One region of the Pseudomonas sp. Q12-87 genome, then DNA from elsewhere that is predicted to be linked to it. Evidence: predicted binding sites of a transcription regulator. Region 1 holds the regulator's gene; the other holds the start of a gene.
The links. The regulator FliA, encoded in region 1, starts transcription of late flagellar genes. The targets are predictions, from matches to a motif close to CTAAAGTTTNNNNNNNNNNNGCCGNTAA.
Positions count from the first base shown of each region.

Region 2: AD663_RS26025 (methyl-accepting chemotaxis protein) is a predicted target of FliA. The motif match lies at 4,716-4,743, and genes of this name have one in related genera.

Region 1 is NZ_LHVI01000024.1:182,303-189,653, reverse strand. Features, by position in the region: gene flhA (flagellar biosynthesis protein FlhA) at 1-1,668, shown strand, start outside; gene flhF (flagellar biosynthesis protein FlhF) at 1,680-3,026, shown strand; gene fleN (flagellar synthesis regulator FleN) at 3,143-3,973, shown strand; gene fliA (RNA polymerase sigma factor FliA) at 3,970-4,713, shown strand; gene AD663_RS19175 (chemotaxis response regulator CheY) at 4,877-5,248, shown strand; gene AD663_RS19170 (protein phosphatase CheZ) at 5,267-6,052, shown strand; gene AD663_RS19165 (chemotaxis protein CheA) at 6,083-7,351, shown strand, end outside.
Region 2 is NZ_LHVI01000036.1:9,830-17,180, reverse strand. Features, by position in the region: gene AD663_RS26030 (IS4 family transposase) at 481-1,782, shown strand; gene AD663_RS26025 (methyl-accepting chemotaxis protein) at 2,771-4,675, opposite strand; gene AD663_RS29755 (methyl-accepting chemotaxis protein) at 4,793-5,506, opposite strand; partial or broken gene AD663_RS29750 (methyl-accepting chemotaxis protein) at 5,648-6,706, opposite strand; gene AD663_RS26015 (methyl-accepting chemotaxis protein) at 6,918-7,351, opposite strand, start outside.

The sequences.
Region 1 (7,351 bases):
TTCACCCTCGATGCGATGCCCGGCAAGCAGATGGCGATCGACGCCGACCTCAACGCCGGCCTGATCGATCAGAACCAGGCCAAGCTGCGACGCCTGGAAGTGGCCCAGGAAGCCGAGTTCTACGGTTCCATGGACGGTGCCAGTAAGTTCGTGCGCGGTGACGCCATCGCCGGCCTGCTGATTCTGTTCATCAACCTGATCGGTGGCATGGCGGTCGGTATCTTCCAGCACAACATGTCGTTCGGTGATGCTGGCAAGGTTTACGCCTTGCTGACCATTGGTGACGGTTTGGTGGCGCAATTGCCATCACTGTTGTTATCCACAGCGGCGGCGATCATGGTGACCCGTGCTTCGGGCTCCGAAGACATGGGCAAGCAGATCGGTCGGCAGATGTTCGCCTCGCCCAAGGCCCTGGCCGTTGCGGCCGGCCTGATGGCGGTGATGGGCCTGGTGCCGGGCATGCCACACGTTTCCTTCCTGACCATGGCCGCCGTTGCGGCGGGCGGCGCCTACCTGTTCTGGAAGAAGCAGAACATGCAGAAGCTCCAGGCCCTGCAAGAGGTCAAGCGTCAGCAGGAATTGTTGCCTTCGCCGGCTCGCGCCATGGAAACCAAGGAACTGGGCTGGGACGACGTGACGCCGATCGACATGATTGGCCTGGAAGTCGGCTACCGCCTGATTCCTTTGGTCGACCGCAACCAGGGCGGCCAGTTGCTGGCGCGGATCAAGGGCGTGCGCAAGAAGCTGTCCCAGGATCTGGGGTTCCTGATGCCCACGGTCCATATCCGCGACAACCTCGACCTGGCGCCGAGCGCCTATCGCCTGACGCTGATGGGGGTGATCCTGGCCGAGGCCGAGATCTACCCGGACCGCGAGCTGGCGATCAACCCGGGGCAGGTCTACGGCACGCTCAACGGCATCACCGCCAAGGATCCGGCTTTCGGCCTGGAAGCGGTGTGGATCGAAATCAGCCAGCGGGCCCAGGCCCAGTCCCTCGGCTATACCGTAGTGGACGCCAGTACCGTGGTGGCAACCCATTTGAACCAGATCCTCTACAAGCACTCCAGCGAGCTGATTGGCCACGAAGAAGTCCAGCAATTGCTGCAAGTACTGGCCAAGGGCTCGCCGAAACTGGCCGAAGAATTGGTGCCGGGTGTGCTTTCGCTGTCGCAACTGCTCAAGATTCTTCAGGCGCTGCTGGCCGAGCAAGTGCCGGTGCGCGACATCCGCAGCATCGCCGAAGCCATCGCCAACAACGCTTCCAAGAGTCAAGATACCGCCGCTATGGTGGCGGCGGTGCGCGTCGGCGTCTCCCGCGCAATCGTCCAAAGCATTGTAGGCACTGAGTCCGAGCTGCCTGTGATCACTCTGGAACCAAGGTTGGAACAGATATTGCTCAATAGTCTTCAGAAGGCAGGACAAGGCTCGGAAGAGGGTGTCCTGCTGGAGCCAAGCATGGCCGAGAAGCTGCAGCGTTCGCTGATCGACGCAGCCCAACGGCAAGAGATGCAAGGCCAACCGGTGATCCTGCTGGTGGCCGGTCCGATTCGCGCGATGCTCTCGCGATTCGGGCGCCTCGCGGTCCCGGGGCTGCACGTGCTGGCGTACCAGGAAATACCGGACAACAAGCAAGTGACCATCGTTGCGACAGTAGGGCCCAACGGCTGAGGTAGTGGTTTATGCAAGTGAAGCGTTTTTTCGCCGCCGATATGCGTCAGGCCATGAAGCTGGTTCGTGACGAGCTGGGCGCTGAAGCAGCCATCATCGGCAATCGCCGGATCGCTGGCGGTGTCGAGCTGACGGCGGCTCTGGATTACAAATTGTCGGCGCTGGCCCCGCGGGTTCCGAACATGGAACTCGAGGACGAGCTGCGCAAGACCCAGTCGCGCATCGCCAGCGCCCAGGCCGAATTGAGCCTGCGCAGCAGTGAAGGCGAGGCTGCCGGCACCAATCGTCAATTGTTCGCTGGCCAGCCGCTCACCGCCGGCCTGCCGCTGACCGCAGCTGAACCACTCATCGAACCGGCCCCGGCCGAACCGCGTCGCGCTGCACCGGCCCAGGCCGCGCCAGCCCGTGGTGTCGACCCGCGTGCCCTGGACTCGATGCGCTTCGAACTCAACAGCCTGCGTGAACTGATGGAAGTTCAATTGGGCTCCCTGGCCTGGAACCAGCTGCAAGGCAGCCGTCCGGCCCAGGCCAACCTGTGGCGTCGCCTGCAACGCATCGGCCTGTCCGGCCCGTTGTCCCGGGACCTGCTGGCGCTGATCAACGGCATCGAAGAGCCTCGCCAGGCCTGGCGCATGTTGCTGGCGCACCTGGCACGCATGATTGCCACACCGGAAGTCGAGCCGCTGGAAGAGGGCGGTGTGATTGCCATGGTCGGTCCTGCCGGCATGGGCAAGACCACCACCTTGGCCAAGCTCGCCGCCCGTTATGTTCTCAAGTACGGCGCCCAGAGCATCGCCCTGGTGAGCATGGACAGTTTCCGCATCGGTGCCCAGGAGCAACTCAAGACCCTGGGCCGGATCCTCAATGTGTCGGTGACCCATGTGGATCCGGGCCAATCCCTGGCCCAGGCGCTGGAGCCATTGCTGCGCAAGCGCGTCGTGCTGATCGATACCGCCGGCCTGCAAGCCAGCGATCCGGCCCTGCGCATGCAGCTTGAAAGCCTGGCCGGGCGTGGTATCAAGTCGAAAAATTATCTCGTGTTGGCAACCACCAGCCAGAAACAGGTTCTAACCGCCGCATACCACAGCTACAAGCGCTGCGGGCTGGCCGGCTGCATCCTGACTAAGCTGGATGAAACGGCAAGCCTGGGCGAGGTGTTGAGCCTGGCGATCGGCCATGAACTGCCGGTGGCTTACCTGACCGACGGGCCGCGGATCCCGGATGATTTGCATCTGCCGCGCCGTCATCAACTGGTCAGCCGTGCCGTGAGTGTGCAAATGCAGGAAGAACCCAGCGAAGAAGCCATGGCTGACATGTTCGCTGATATCTACCACAGCCCGACCAAGCAGGTCGGCTGAGGTAATCATGAATATTTTTTGTACCTACATCGATGGTCTGCCATGCATTGTTCCGTATGTGAACGCGCAGCCAGTAATGTGGCCTCCGTCTAAGTAAGACAAGGTAAAGAACGAACATGGGCAGCATGCATCCCGTACAGGTGATCGCGGTGACCGGCGGCAAAGGTGGCGTCGGGAAGACTAACGTGTCAGTGAACTTGTCCCTGGCTCTGGCAGAGCTTGGCCGACGGGTCATGCTGCTGGACGCCGACCTGGGCCTGGCGAACGTCGACGTGCTGCTGGGGCTCACACCCAAGCGCACCCTGGCGGACGTCATCGAAGGCCGTTGCGAACTTCGCGATGTGCTCTTGCAAGGGCCCGGCGGGATTCGCATCGTGCCGGCAGCCTCCGGCACCCAGAGCATGGTTCACCTGACCCCGGCCCAGCACGCGGGCCTGATCCAGGCCTTCAGCGACATCGGGGACAACCTCGATGTGCTGGTGATCGACACCGCAGCCGGCATCGGCGACTCGGTCGTCAGTTTCGTCCGCGCCGCCCAGGAGGTATTGCTGGTGGTCTGCGACGAGCCGACGTCCATCACCGACGCCTATGCCCTGATCAAGTTATTGAACCGCGACTACGGCATGAACCGCTTCCGTGTCCTGGCCAACATGGCCCAGAGCCCTCAGGAAGGACGCAACCTGTTCGCCAAGTTGACAAAGGTCACGGATCGCTTCCTGGACGTCGCCCTACAATACGTCGGCGCCGTGCCTTACGACGAAAGCGTACGTAAGGCTGTCCAGAAGCAACGTGCCGTCTATGAAGCCTTTCCACGTTCCAAATGCGCGCTGGCGTTCAAGGCAATCGCCCAGAAGGTCGATACCTGGCCACTGCCGGCCAACCCACGCGGGCATCTGGAATTTTTCGTCGAGCGTCTCGTGCAACAAACAGCAGGGCCCGTGTTATGACAGCCAGCGGTTACAACCATCTCTACAAGAAATCGGCACGGGACGCCCAATACGAACTGATCGAGCGTTACGCGCCCCTGGTCAAGCGCATCGCCTATCACTTGCTGGCCCGGTTGCCGGCCAGTGTCCAGGTCGAGGACTTGATCCAGGCGGGCATGATCGGTTTGCTTGAAGTGTCGAACAAATATGACGCGAGCAAGGGTGCCAGTTTCGAGACCTATGCCGGTATCCGCATTCGCGGCGCAATGCTCGATGAAGTCCGCAAGGGTGATTGGGCACCGCGTTCGGTGCATCGCAATACCCGCATGGTCAGTGATGCCATTCGTGCAATTGAAGCTAAAACCGGGCGTGACGCTAAAGATCACGAGGTTGCGGCCGAACTCCAGTTAAGTCTCGATGATTATTACGGGATTTTGAACGATACCTTGGGCAGTCGCCTGTTCAGTTTCGACGACCTGTTGCAGGACGGCGAACACGAAGGACTGCACGAGGACGGCGCGAGTGCTCACATGGAGCCGTCGCGTGACCTGGAAGATGAGCGTTTCCAGAGCGCGCTGGCGGATGCGATTGCCAATTTGCCGGAGCGTGAGCGACTGGTCTTGGCGCTGTACTACGACGAAGAGCTGAACCTCAAGGAAATCGGTGAAGTCCTGGGGGTCAGCGAATCGCGGGTCAGCCAGTTACACAGCCAGTGCGCGGCCCGTTTGCGGGGGCGTTTGGGGGAGTGGCGAGCGCGCTGACAGGCAGTGTGGAGACATGGCAAGACAGGTATGGCGTGCGCCGTACCAGTCGTCATTCGTTGTGCTCCGTACCGTTGTCGAGTGTTGTGCCGGATTGATTGAAATGGCGCGTTCAGGTGCTGGACGCGTTTAAGACTGCTTGGAGGTCGAATTGGACAAGAACATGAAAATCCTCATCGTTGATGACTTCTCAACGATGCGGCGGATCATTAAGAACCTGTTGCGTGACCTTGGGTTCACCAACACGGTCGAGGCCGACGATGGCACTACTGCCATCCCGGTCCTCAACAGCGGGAGCATCGACTTTCTGGTGACTGACTGGAACATGCCCGGCATGACCGGTATCGACTTGCTGCGCCACGTGCGCGCCGATGAAAAACTCAAGCACCTCCCGGTGCTGATGGTCACCGCCGAAGCCAAGCGCGAGCAGATCATCGAAGCGGCCCAGGCCGGTGTGAACGGCTACGTGGTCAAACCCTTCACGGCCCAGGCGTTGAAAGAGAAGATCGAAAAAATCTTTGAACGCATCGGTTAACGGCGCCACGGGGGAGCTATGGATAACGAATCTTCAATGGGCGATTTCGAATCGACCCTGAAAAAACATGCCCGCGAACTGGTCGACAGCCTTGAAAAGGGCCGCTTCGGTGATGCGGTTCAAATGATTCATGAGCTCAACCAGACCCGCGATCGTGGTCTGTACCAGGAAGTCGGCAAGCTCACCCGTGAACTGCACAGTGCGATCGTCAATTTCCAGATCGACCCGCACATGCCGCAGGCCGAGGAAGTCTCGCAGATCACTGACGCCACCGAGCGCCTGGGTTATGTGGTCAAGCTCACCGAGGCCGCGGCCAACCGCACCATGGACCTGGTGGAAAGCGCTACCCCGTTGGTCAATGGACTGAGCGAAGAAGCCCAGGCCCTGAGCACCGACTGGGGCCGCTTCATGCGCCGCGAAGTGGGTGCCGAGGAGTTTCGCGAACTGGCCCGTCGAGTCGACGGTTTCCTGACGCGCAGCAGCACCGAGAACCGTGCGGTGGCGAGCAACCTCAATGACATTCTGCTGGCCCAGGACTATCAGGACCTGACAGGCCAGGTAATCAAGCGTGTGACCCAACTGGTCACCGAAGTGGAAAGCAATCTGCTCAAACTGGTGTTGATGGCCAGCCAGGTCGACCGCTTTGCAGGCATCGAACACGACCGTGAAGCGATACTTGCTGAAAAAGATCCACAAAAACATCTCTCTCAGGGTGAAGGTCCGCAGATTCATGCCGATAAAAGAGAAGACGTTATGTCCGGTCAGGACGATGTGGACGATTTGCTGTCCAGCCTTGGATTCTGAGTTTTAGCCCTGTTTTAGGAGCAGCCACTAATGAGCTTCGGCGCCGATGAAGAGATCCTTCAGGATTTCCTGGTTGAGGCCGGCGAGATTCTAGAGCAACTGTCTGAGCAACTGGTCGAGCTGGAAAGCCGACCGGATGATGCAGATCTGCTCAATGCAATTTTTCGCGGTTTCCACACTGTAAAAGGAGGCGCCGGCTTCCTCCAGCTCAATGAGCTGGTGGAGTGCTGCCACATTGCCGAAAACGTGTTCGACATCCTGCGCAAGGGTGAGCGACGCGTCGATTCGGAATTGATGGACGTGGTGCTTGAAGCGCTGGATGCGGTCAACAGCATGTTCAGCGAAGTGCGTGAGCGCTCGCCGATTACCCCGGCCACCCCTGAGTTGCTTGCCGCGCTGTCGCGCCTGGCCGAGCCGCAATCGGCTGACGCCGCACCGGTGGTCGAGACGATCGTTGAAGAACCGGTCGCCGAAGCATCGGGTGACATCACCGATAATGAATTCGAACAACTGCTGGACTCGCTGAACGCCGTCAAGGCCGAGGCCGAGGCACCAGCCGCTCCTGTCGCCCCTGCTGCGCCGGCGGCCTCTGCTGCTGGCAGCGATGAAATCACCGACGCTGAGTTCGAGTCACTGCTCGATCAGTTGCATGGCAAGGGCCAGTTCGCGGTCGATGCCGTCGTTCCTGCGGCAGCCCCGGCGACCCCAGCCGCGCCGAAAGCGGCCGGCGACAACTCCGACATCACCGATGATGAATTCGAAGCGCTGCTCGATCAGTTGCACGGCAAGGGCACCTTTGCCGTTGACGCGCTGGATTCGGCCATCGCTTCCGCGCCGACTCCGGCCAAGCCTGCCGCTGCTGCGGCCGGCAGCGACCTGATCAGCGACCACGAATTCGAGTCGCTGCTCGACGAGCTGCACGGCAAAGGCAAGTTCAGCGAAGTCGGTACGGCTTCTGTTGCGCCCGCCGCCACCGTCGCACCCGCGGCCAAGGCAGCGCCTAAACCCGCCGCCAAGGCACCGGAGCCGAAAGCCGAGGCCCCCAAGCCTGCCGCTGCAGCTGCCCCGGCGCCGGCCCGTGCCCCTGCGGCTGCGCCGGCGGAAAAACCCGCCAGCGAAGCCGAGACCACTGTGCGGGTCGACACTGCGCGCCTGGACGAGATCATGAACATGGTCGGCGAACTGGTGCTGGTGCGTAACCGCCTGGTTCGCCTGGGCCTCAACAGCCAGGACGAAGCCATGTCCAAGGCCGTGTCGAACCTCGACGTGGTCACGGCCGACCTGCAGACCGCCGTCATG
Region 2 (7,351 bases), on a different contig from region 1:
GAGCCGCCAGATTTCGCTGCTAAACGAGAAGGGTGGCGACTGTACGCGGGTTAGCAGACCGGGACCCTAGAACCCGGCAGACCCGTAGGTCTCCCACGCACAACCGCCATGACATAACTGTGCAAGGCTCGAAAGCCTGCTCACGTATGTGGAGAGCGTGCGTCTAGGATTGTCCAGGCTGCTAAACCCGATCGCTGAACTGACAGCGACCCGCAAACGTTAGAGCCCAGGCCCAAGGCGCACAAGCCGGCGGATTCTGGCGTAGTTGTAGGCAATGGCGCAAGGCTGTGTAGCCCTGTGCTGAAGGGCAAATTTCGTGTGTATATCCGTTATTTAGGTAACGGCTACTTAGGGTTCCGCTCTTACAGCCAGCCCTTTCAAGGTCTTTGATAAAATCCCGCAAAACTCCAGTCAGGGTGGACGAAAGCGATGTGGGCAGAGGTTCTAGCACGGTTTGAGAAAAAAGCACCGGCCAGTGTCATGACCAGAGTGATATTGGAGCAGGCTGTTCCTGCTGAATGGGTCGATCAGGTGTTCGAAGAACACCGTCAGCGGCAGTACCCACGTGAGCTTTTGTTTTCAACCATCGTTGAACTGATGTCCCTTGTTTCATTGGGCTTGCGACCCTCGCTGCATGCCGCCGCGCGGCAGATGGAAGACCTTCCTGTCAGCTTGGCGGCGCTATATGACAAGGTCAGCCGCACAGAGCCTGCGCTACTGCGCGCCCTAGTCACCGGCAGCGCAGAGCGTTTGGCACCGACGGTAAAAGAACTGGGGCACTCAGCCATTTTGCCTGGCTGGCAACTACGGGTCGTTGACGGTAACCACCTGCCTTCCAGCGAAAAGCGTCTGGGCGCTTTGCGCCGTGAACGCGGCGCCGCCCGGCCTGGTTTTTCCGTTGTGGTTTACGACCCCGACCTGGATCAGGTCGTTGATCTTCAGCCTTGTGAAGATGCCTATGCCAGCGAGCGCGTCAGCGTGCTGCCCTTGCTGGAAAAGGCCTGTACGGGACAACTGTGGATGGCTGACCGACTCTACTGCACGCTCCCGGTCATGGAGGCCTGCGAAGATACCGGGGCCTCGTTCATCATTCGCGAACAGAGCAAACATCCACGCCTGCTTAAGGAAAGCGTCTGGCAGGTGCCTGTCGCGGTCGCGGCAGGCAGCGTGCGCGAGCAAATCATCGAAGTAAAAGGTGGACGCCAGTGGCGACGAGTCGAACTGAACCTGCAAAAACCCACCGAATCCGGCGATACCACGCTGCTGTTCTGGAGCAACTTGCCCGACTCTATCAGTGCTGAGCAAATCGCCGATTTGTACCGCCGTCGCTGGAGCATCGAAGGGATGTTCCAGCGCCTGGAAGCGGTGTTGGACAGTGAAATCGAAACCTTGGGCAACCCTAAAGCAGCCCTGCTGGGATTTGCGTCGGCCGTGTTGGCTTACAACGTTCTGGCCGTGCTCAAACGCAGCGTCGAGCAGGCTCATCGCCAGACCCTGCCCGACGATTGGGAAGCATCGATTTATCACCTAACGGTACAGGTACGCAGCGGTTACGAGGGGATGCAAATAGCCTTGCCAGAATATCTATGCATCCCGATCCCCGCTGCAGGACTGACTCAGTACCTGCTTGCACTCGCTCGAAATATCCAGCCCAAAGCGGTCGCCAAGAGCAAACGAGGCCCGAAAGTGCCCAAGTCAAAGGAGTGGCTGGAAGGCAAAGCCGCGAATGCCCACGTGTCAACGGATCGGGTGCTCAAGGCAGCTAAAATCAAAAGACCTTGAAAGGGCTGGCTCTTACAGCGGGTCACTTTCGAAAAGCGCGAAAGTAACCAAAGCGCTTTTTGCCCCACCACTCGGTGCCTCGCCTAGGCTCGGCATGCCCTCACTCCGGCATTGCTCCGTGGGCCGCCGCGAAGGGCCATCCATGGCCCAGCGCGGCTATCCCGGCATCCATGCCGGGATGCCCACTCCACAATGCCTGCGTTCGGCCAGCGTGGTTAACGGGGCGCCGAAATCAACGTCCGCCGCGAGGCGGCCTAGTAGCCGACCTGGTTTGGGTGGGACTGTGTTTCTCCTGTGGAGCGGGCTTGCCCGCGAAGGCGCCAGTAGCCGGCCTGTCTCTTGCGGGTGTACCCCGATCCAACTGTGGGAGCGGGCTTGCTCGCGAAGGCGGTGGTTCAGTCACATAGATGTTGGGCTGCCGGCCTCATCGCGAGCAAGCTCGCTCCCACAGGGGGGCTGTGTTGGACATGAATTTTGTTTTCCCTGGAGGTTGAATGTGGGAGCAAGCTCGCTCGCGATGGCGGTGTGTCAGTTTGCGATGATGTTGGATGTGCCGGCCTCTTCGCGGGCAAGCCCGCTCCCACAGGAGGAATGCGGTCCCCATCAAGAACCAGGTCGGCTACTAGGCCGCCTCGCGGTGGACGTTGATCTCGGGCGCCCCGTTAACCACGCTGGCCGAACGCAGGCATTGCGCAGTGGGCAACCCGGCATGGATGCCGGGTTAGCCGCGCTGGGCCATGGATGGCCCTTCGCGGCGGGCCCACGGAGCAATGCCGGAGTGAGGGCATGCCGAGCCTAGGCGAGGCACCGAGTGGTGGGGCAGAAGCGCTTTGCTTACTTTCGCGCTTTTCGAAAGTGAGTCGCCGTAAGGGCGAAACCAAGTTCGCCGTCACCGCAGAAACGGATATACACACAATACCAAAAGGGCGACTGCGTCACCCAGCGGGAGCAAGCTCCCTCGCCACGGTGTGAGCCGCCCCCTCAGGCATCAAACCCGAAACCGCCCCACCAACGCCTGCAAATGCCCCCCCAACCGCGCCAGCTCAGCACTCGAAGCGGCCGTTTCCTCGCTGGACGACGCCGTCTGCTCCGACACATCACGCACATTCAGCACACTACGATTGATCTCCTCAGCCACCGAACTCTGCTGCTCGGCCGCCGCGGCGATCTGTTGGTTCATCGACTGAATGGCCGAGACCGTGCGGGTGATGTTTTCCAGTGAACCACCCGCCCGACGGGTCAGTTCGACACTGTTGTCAGTCAGGCTACGGCTGTTATCCATGATGGCCGCGACCTGCTCAGTGCCCGACTGCAGGCCGACAATCAGTTCTTCGATTTCTTCGGTGGACTTCTGGGTGCGTTGGGCCAGGCTCCGGACCTCGTCGGCCACTACCGCGAAACCTCGCCCGGCTTCACCGGCCCGGGCTGCTTCGATGGCGGCGTTGAGGGCCAGCAGGTTGGTTTGCTGGGCCACGGACTTGATCACGTCCAGCACGCTGCCGATCTTGTCGCTTTCGCGCTTCAGGTCGCCCATTGCTGCGGTGGAATTACCCACTTCGAGGGCCAGGCGTTCGATTTGGGCAATGGCTTCGCCGACCACTTTTTCGCCTTCGCGGGCCTGCTGGTCTGCCGCGACGGCCGCTTCGGAAGCCTCCTCGGCATTGCGCGCCACTTCTTGCACCGTGGCGGTCATCTCGTGCATGGCGGTGGCGACTTGGTCGGTTTCCACCTTCTGGCTGTTGACCCCGGCGCTGGTCTGTTCGGTAACGGCGGAGAGTTGTTCGGCCGCGCTGGCGATTTGCGTGACGCCTTCGCTGATGCCGCCGATCAATTGCCGCAGACCCACGGTCATGCTCTGCATGGCGCGTTGTAGCTGGCCAAGCTCGTCGCGGCGGTCGGAGGTGAGGTTGTGGGTCAGGTCGCCTGCGGCTACGCGTTCAGCCACCTTCAAGGTCTCGCCGAGCGGGCCGACGATCTGTCCGGTGATGAGCAGGGCCGCGATGACGCCGAACAACAGGGCCAGCGCGGCGGCTGTGATCAAGACAGTCTTGGCCTGGGCAGCATCATGATCACGCACAGCCGTCTGCGACACGGTCAGCTTCTGGCTGGCGTCAATCAGCACCTGGCCTTGCTCGGTCATGCGTTGGAGTGCGGCACCATTCTCGATCTGCGAGTCACGGAACTGGGCGACCGCCGCGCGATAGAGATTGAACGAGTCGCTAGCCTGTTGCAGGTTGGCGGCGTGCTCCTCGGGCAATTGGTCCGGTAGGCGTGCGAGCAGCTTGAGGACCGTGTCGATGGCCACGATCGCCGGTTGCTGCGCTTCGCTCTTACCGCTGTAGGTGTAGCCGCGGACCTGATAGCGCGCCTGCTGAACAGCCTTGCTCAGGGTCACCACGCTATTGAACAGCGCGATATCGCCGCCTTGCAGCAGTGCCTGTTCCACATCGCCAACGCGGGCCACGGCGTTGTCGGCGCTGGCGCCGAGTTTGCTGCGGGCATCTTCGCGGTTGACGGTGGCCTGGGCCATCATGGCGAAAGCGCTCTTGTATTCAGCGACTGCGGCCAGTTCCTGGTCGATCAGGGCCACATCGGCCGGTTGTTCGATCAACTGGCGAGCGGTCTTCAGCCCGGCGTCGAGCTTGCCCAACAGGTCATTGACCTGTTGCGGTCCTTTTTCACCACGGGTGGTGTTGTAGTCGTCGCTGGCCTGGAGCAGGTCCTTGCTCAAATCGTTCAGGCTGGCAATGAAGCCCAGCTTGTCGCCACGGCTGATCACGTTACCCAAGCCGCTCCAACCGGTGAAGGCGATCATCACGGTCAGGAAGAGCACCAGGCCGAAGCCGAAACCTAGTTTGCGGTTGACGCCAACGTTACCCAGCCATCGGAACATACCGTTACTCCTGCAGCGTTGAATTTATATGCTGGGAGTTATATCGGCCGGTTGGTACGGATCTAAAGGAAATAGGCGTCAGATGCACCGTTGGGCCAAGTATGCGTGTTTTTAAAGTTAGACCTTGAAGCGTCCTACCAGCGTTTGCAAATGCACCCCCAGTCGCGCCAGTTCAGCACTGGACGCAGCCGTTTCCTCACTGGAGGCGGCAGTCTGTTCGGACACATCGCGCACGTTTACCACGCTGCGGTTGATCTCTTCGGCCACGGCACTCTGCTGCTCGGCGGCGGCGGCGATCTGTTGGTTCATCGCCTGGATCGCCGAGACGGTACGGGTGATATTTTCCAGCGAGCCGCCGGCGCGGCGGGTCAGTTCGACGCTGCTGTCGGTCAGGTTGCGGCTGTTGTCCAGGGTGGTCGCCACCTGTTCGGTGCCCGATTGCAGGCCGAGGATCAGCTCCTCGATCTCTTCGGTGGACTTCTGGGTACGCTGGGCCAGGCTGCGAACTTCGTCGGCCACCACCGCGAAACCACGCCCGGCCTCACCGGCCCGGGCCGCTTCGATGGCGGCGTTGAGGGCCAGCAGGTTGGTTTGCTGGGCGACGGACTTGATCACGTCCAGCACGCTACCAATCTTGTCGCTCTCGCGTTTGAGATGGCCCATGGCTTCGGTGGAATTGCCCACTTCCTTGGACAGGCGCTCGATCTGGACGATGGCTTCGCCGACTACTTTTTCGCCTTCACGCGCCTGCTGGTCCGCCGCGACGGCGGCTTCGGAGGCTTCCTCGGCGTTACGCGCCACTTCCTGCACCGTGGCGGTCATTTCGTGCATGGCCGTGGCAACCTGGTCGGTCTCCACTTTCTGGCTGTTGACCCCGGCACTGGTCTGCTCGGTGACGGTCGAAAGCTGTTCGGCGGCGCTGGCGATTTGCGTGACGCCGTCGCTGATACCTCCGATCAGTTGCCGCAGGCTGATCACCATTCGCTGCAGGCTGCCTTGCAATTGGCCCATTTCGTCACGACGGGTGACCACCAGGTTGTGGCTCAGGTCCCCGGAGGCGACACGTTCGACGGCAACCAGGGTCTGTTGCAGGGGAACAACGATCTGCCGGGTAATAATCCATGCGGCCATCAGGCCAAACGCCAGCGCCAGGACGGTGACGACGATCAGTGTTTGTTTCGCTTGATCCGTCTCCTCGTTGCGTTTCTCAATCTGTGAGGCAGTCAAATTACTGTTCAGCTCATTGAGGCGGGCATCCTGATCGAGCATTTTCTTGAGGGCTGAGGTGCTGGCAACCTGCGACTCGCGGAACTGACTGACGGCCGCGCGATAAGCCTTCATCGATTCGGTGGCTTGTTGCAGGTTGGAAGTGTGTTCCGGGAGCTTGCCCGGCAGGCTTTCGAGGTTTTTCAAGACATTATCGATGGCATCCAGCGCTGGCTGCTCGGCATCGGCCTTGCCGCTATAGGTGTAGCCACGAACTTGGTAGCGCGCTTGCTGGAGCAATTTGCTCAGCTCGACCACGCTGTCGAATTGCGGGACGCTGTCGCCTTGTCGCAAGGCATTTTCGACGCTTGCCACTTTGGCGACGGCGTTGTCGGCGTTGGCGCCAAGCTTGGATCGGGCCGATTCGCGGTTCTGCGTCGCTTGTGTCAGGTCGGTAAAGGCGCGTTTGTATTCATCGAGGTTAGCCAGTTGCTGATTCAGCAACTCCTGATCCGCCGGACGCACAAACCGTTTGAGGGCAGCTTGGATGCTCTCCTGAAGCTTGCCCATGAACTCGTTGACGGCTGTCGGCCCTTGTTCGCCGCGCCGCATTTCATAGTCGAGACTGGCGACTCGCAGGTCCTTGGCCAACTCATTGAGACTGGCGATGGAAGCCTGTTTGTCGGCGCGGCTGATCACGCTGCTCAGGCTGTTCCAGCCGGCGAAGGTGCTCAGGAGGGTGAGGAGCAAGACGAGGCCAAAACCAAAGCCCAGTTTGCGATTGACGCTTACGTTTCCCAGCTTTTCGGTCAGCCAACTGAACATGATATGTCCCTCGAGCCTTTTTATAGGTTTTGTAGAAAACGTATCGACCATTTGGCTGTGATCTGTAGGGCGTTGGTCGGCAGGACTTCCTTGGCGAGCCTGTTATTGCGTGGCTGCGAATGGGTTGCAATCCGGCGCGACGGGTGGCCGCTGCGCGCCCAAGCGGGAGCAAGCTCCCCTCGCCACGGGGATTGACTTGCTCTACGGGTCTCTAGACCCTGAAGCGACCCACCAGCGTCTGCAAATGCGCCCCCAAACGCGCCAGTTCAGCACTGGAGGCGGCGGTTTCTTCGCTGGAGGCGGCGGTTTGTTCCGACACATCGCGCACGTTCACGACGCTGCGGTTGATCTCTTCGGCCACGGCGCTCTGCTGCTCGGCCGCGGCGGCGATCTGTTGGTTCATCGACTGGATGGCCGAGACGGTGCGGGTGATGTTTCCCAACGAGCCACCGGCGCGGCGGGTCAGCTCTACGCTGCTGTCGGTCAGGTTGCGGCTGTTGTCCAGGCTGGTCGCGACCTGTTCGGTACCGGTCTGCAAGCTTAGGACCAGTTGCTCGATCTCTTCGGTGGACTTCTGGGTGCGCTGGGCCAGGCTGCGGACTTCGTCGGCCACCACCGCAAACCCACGCCCGGCTTCACCGGCCC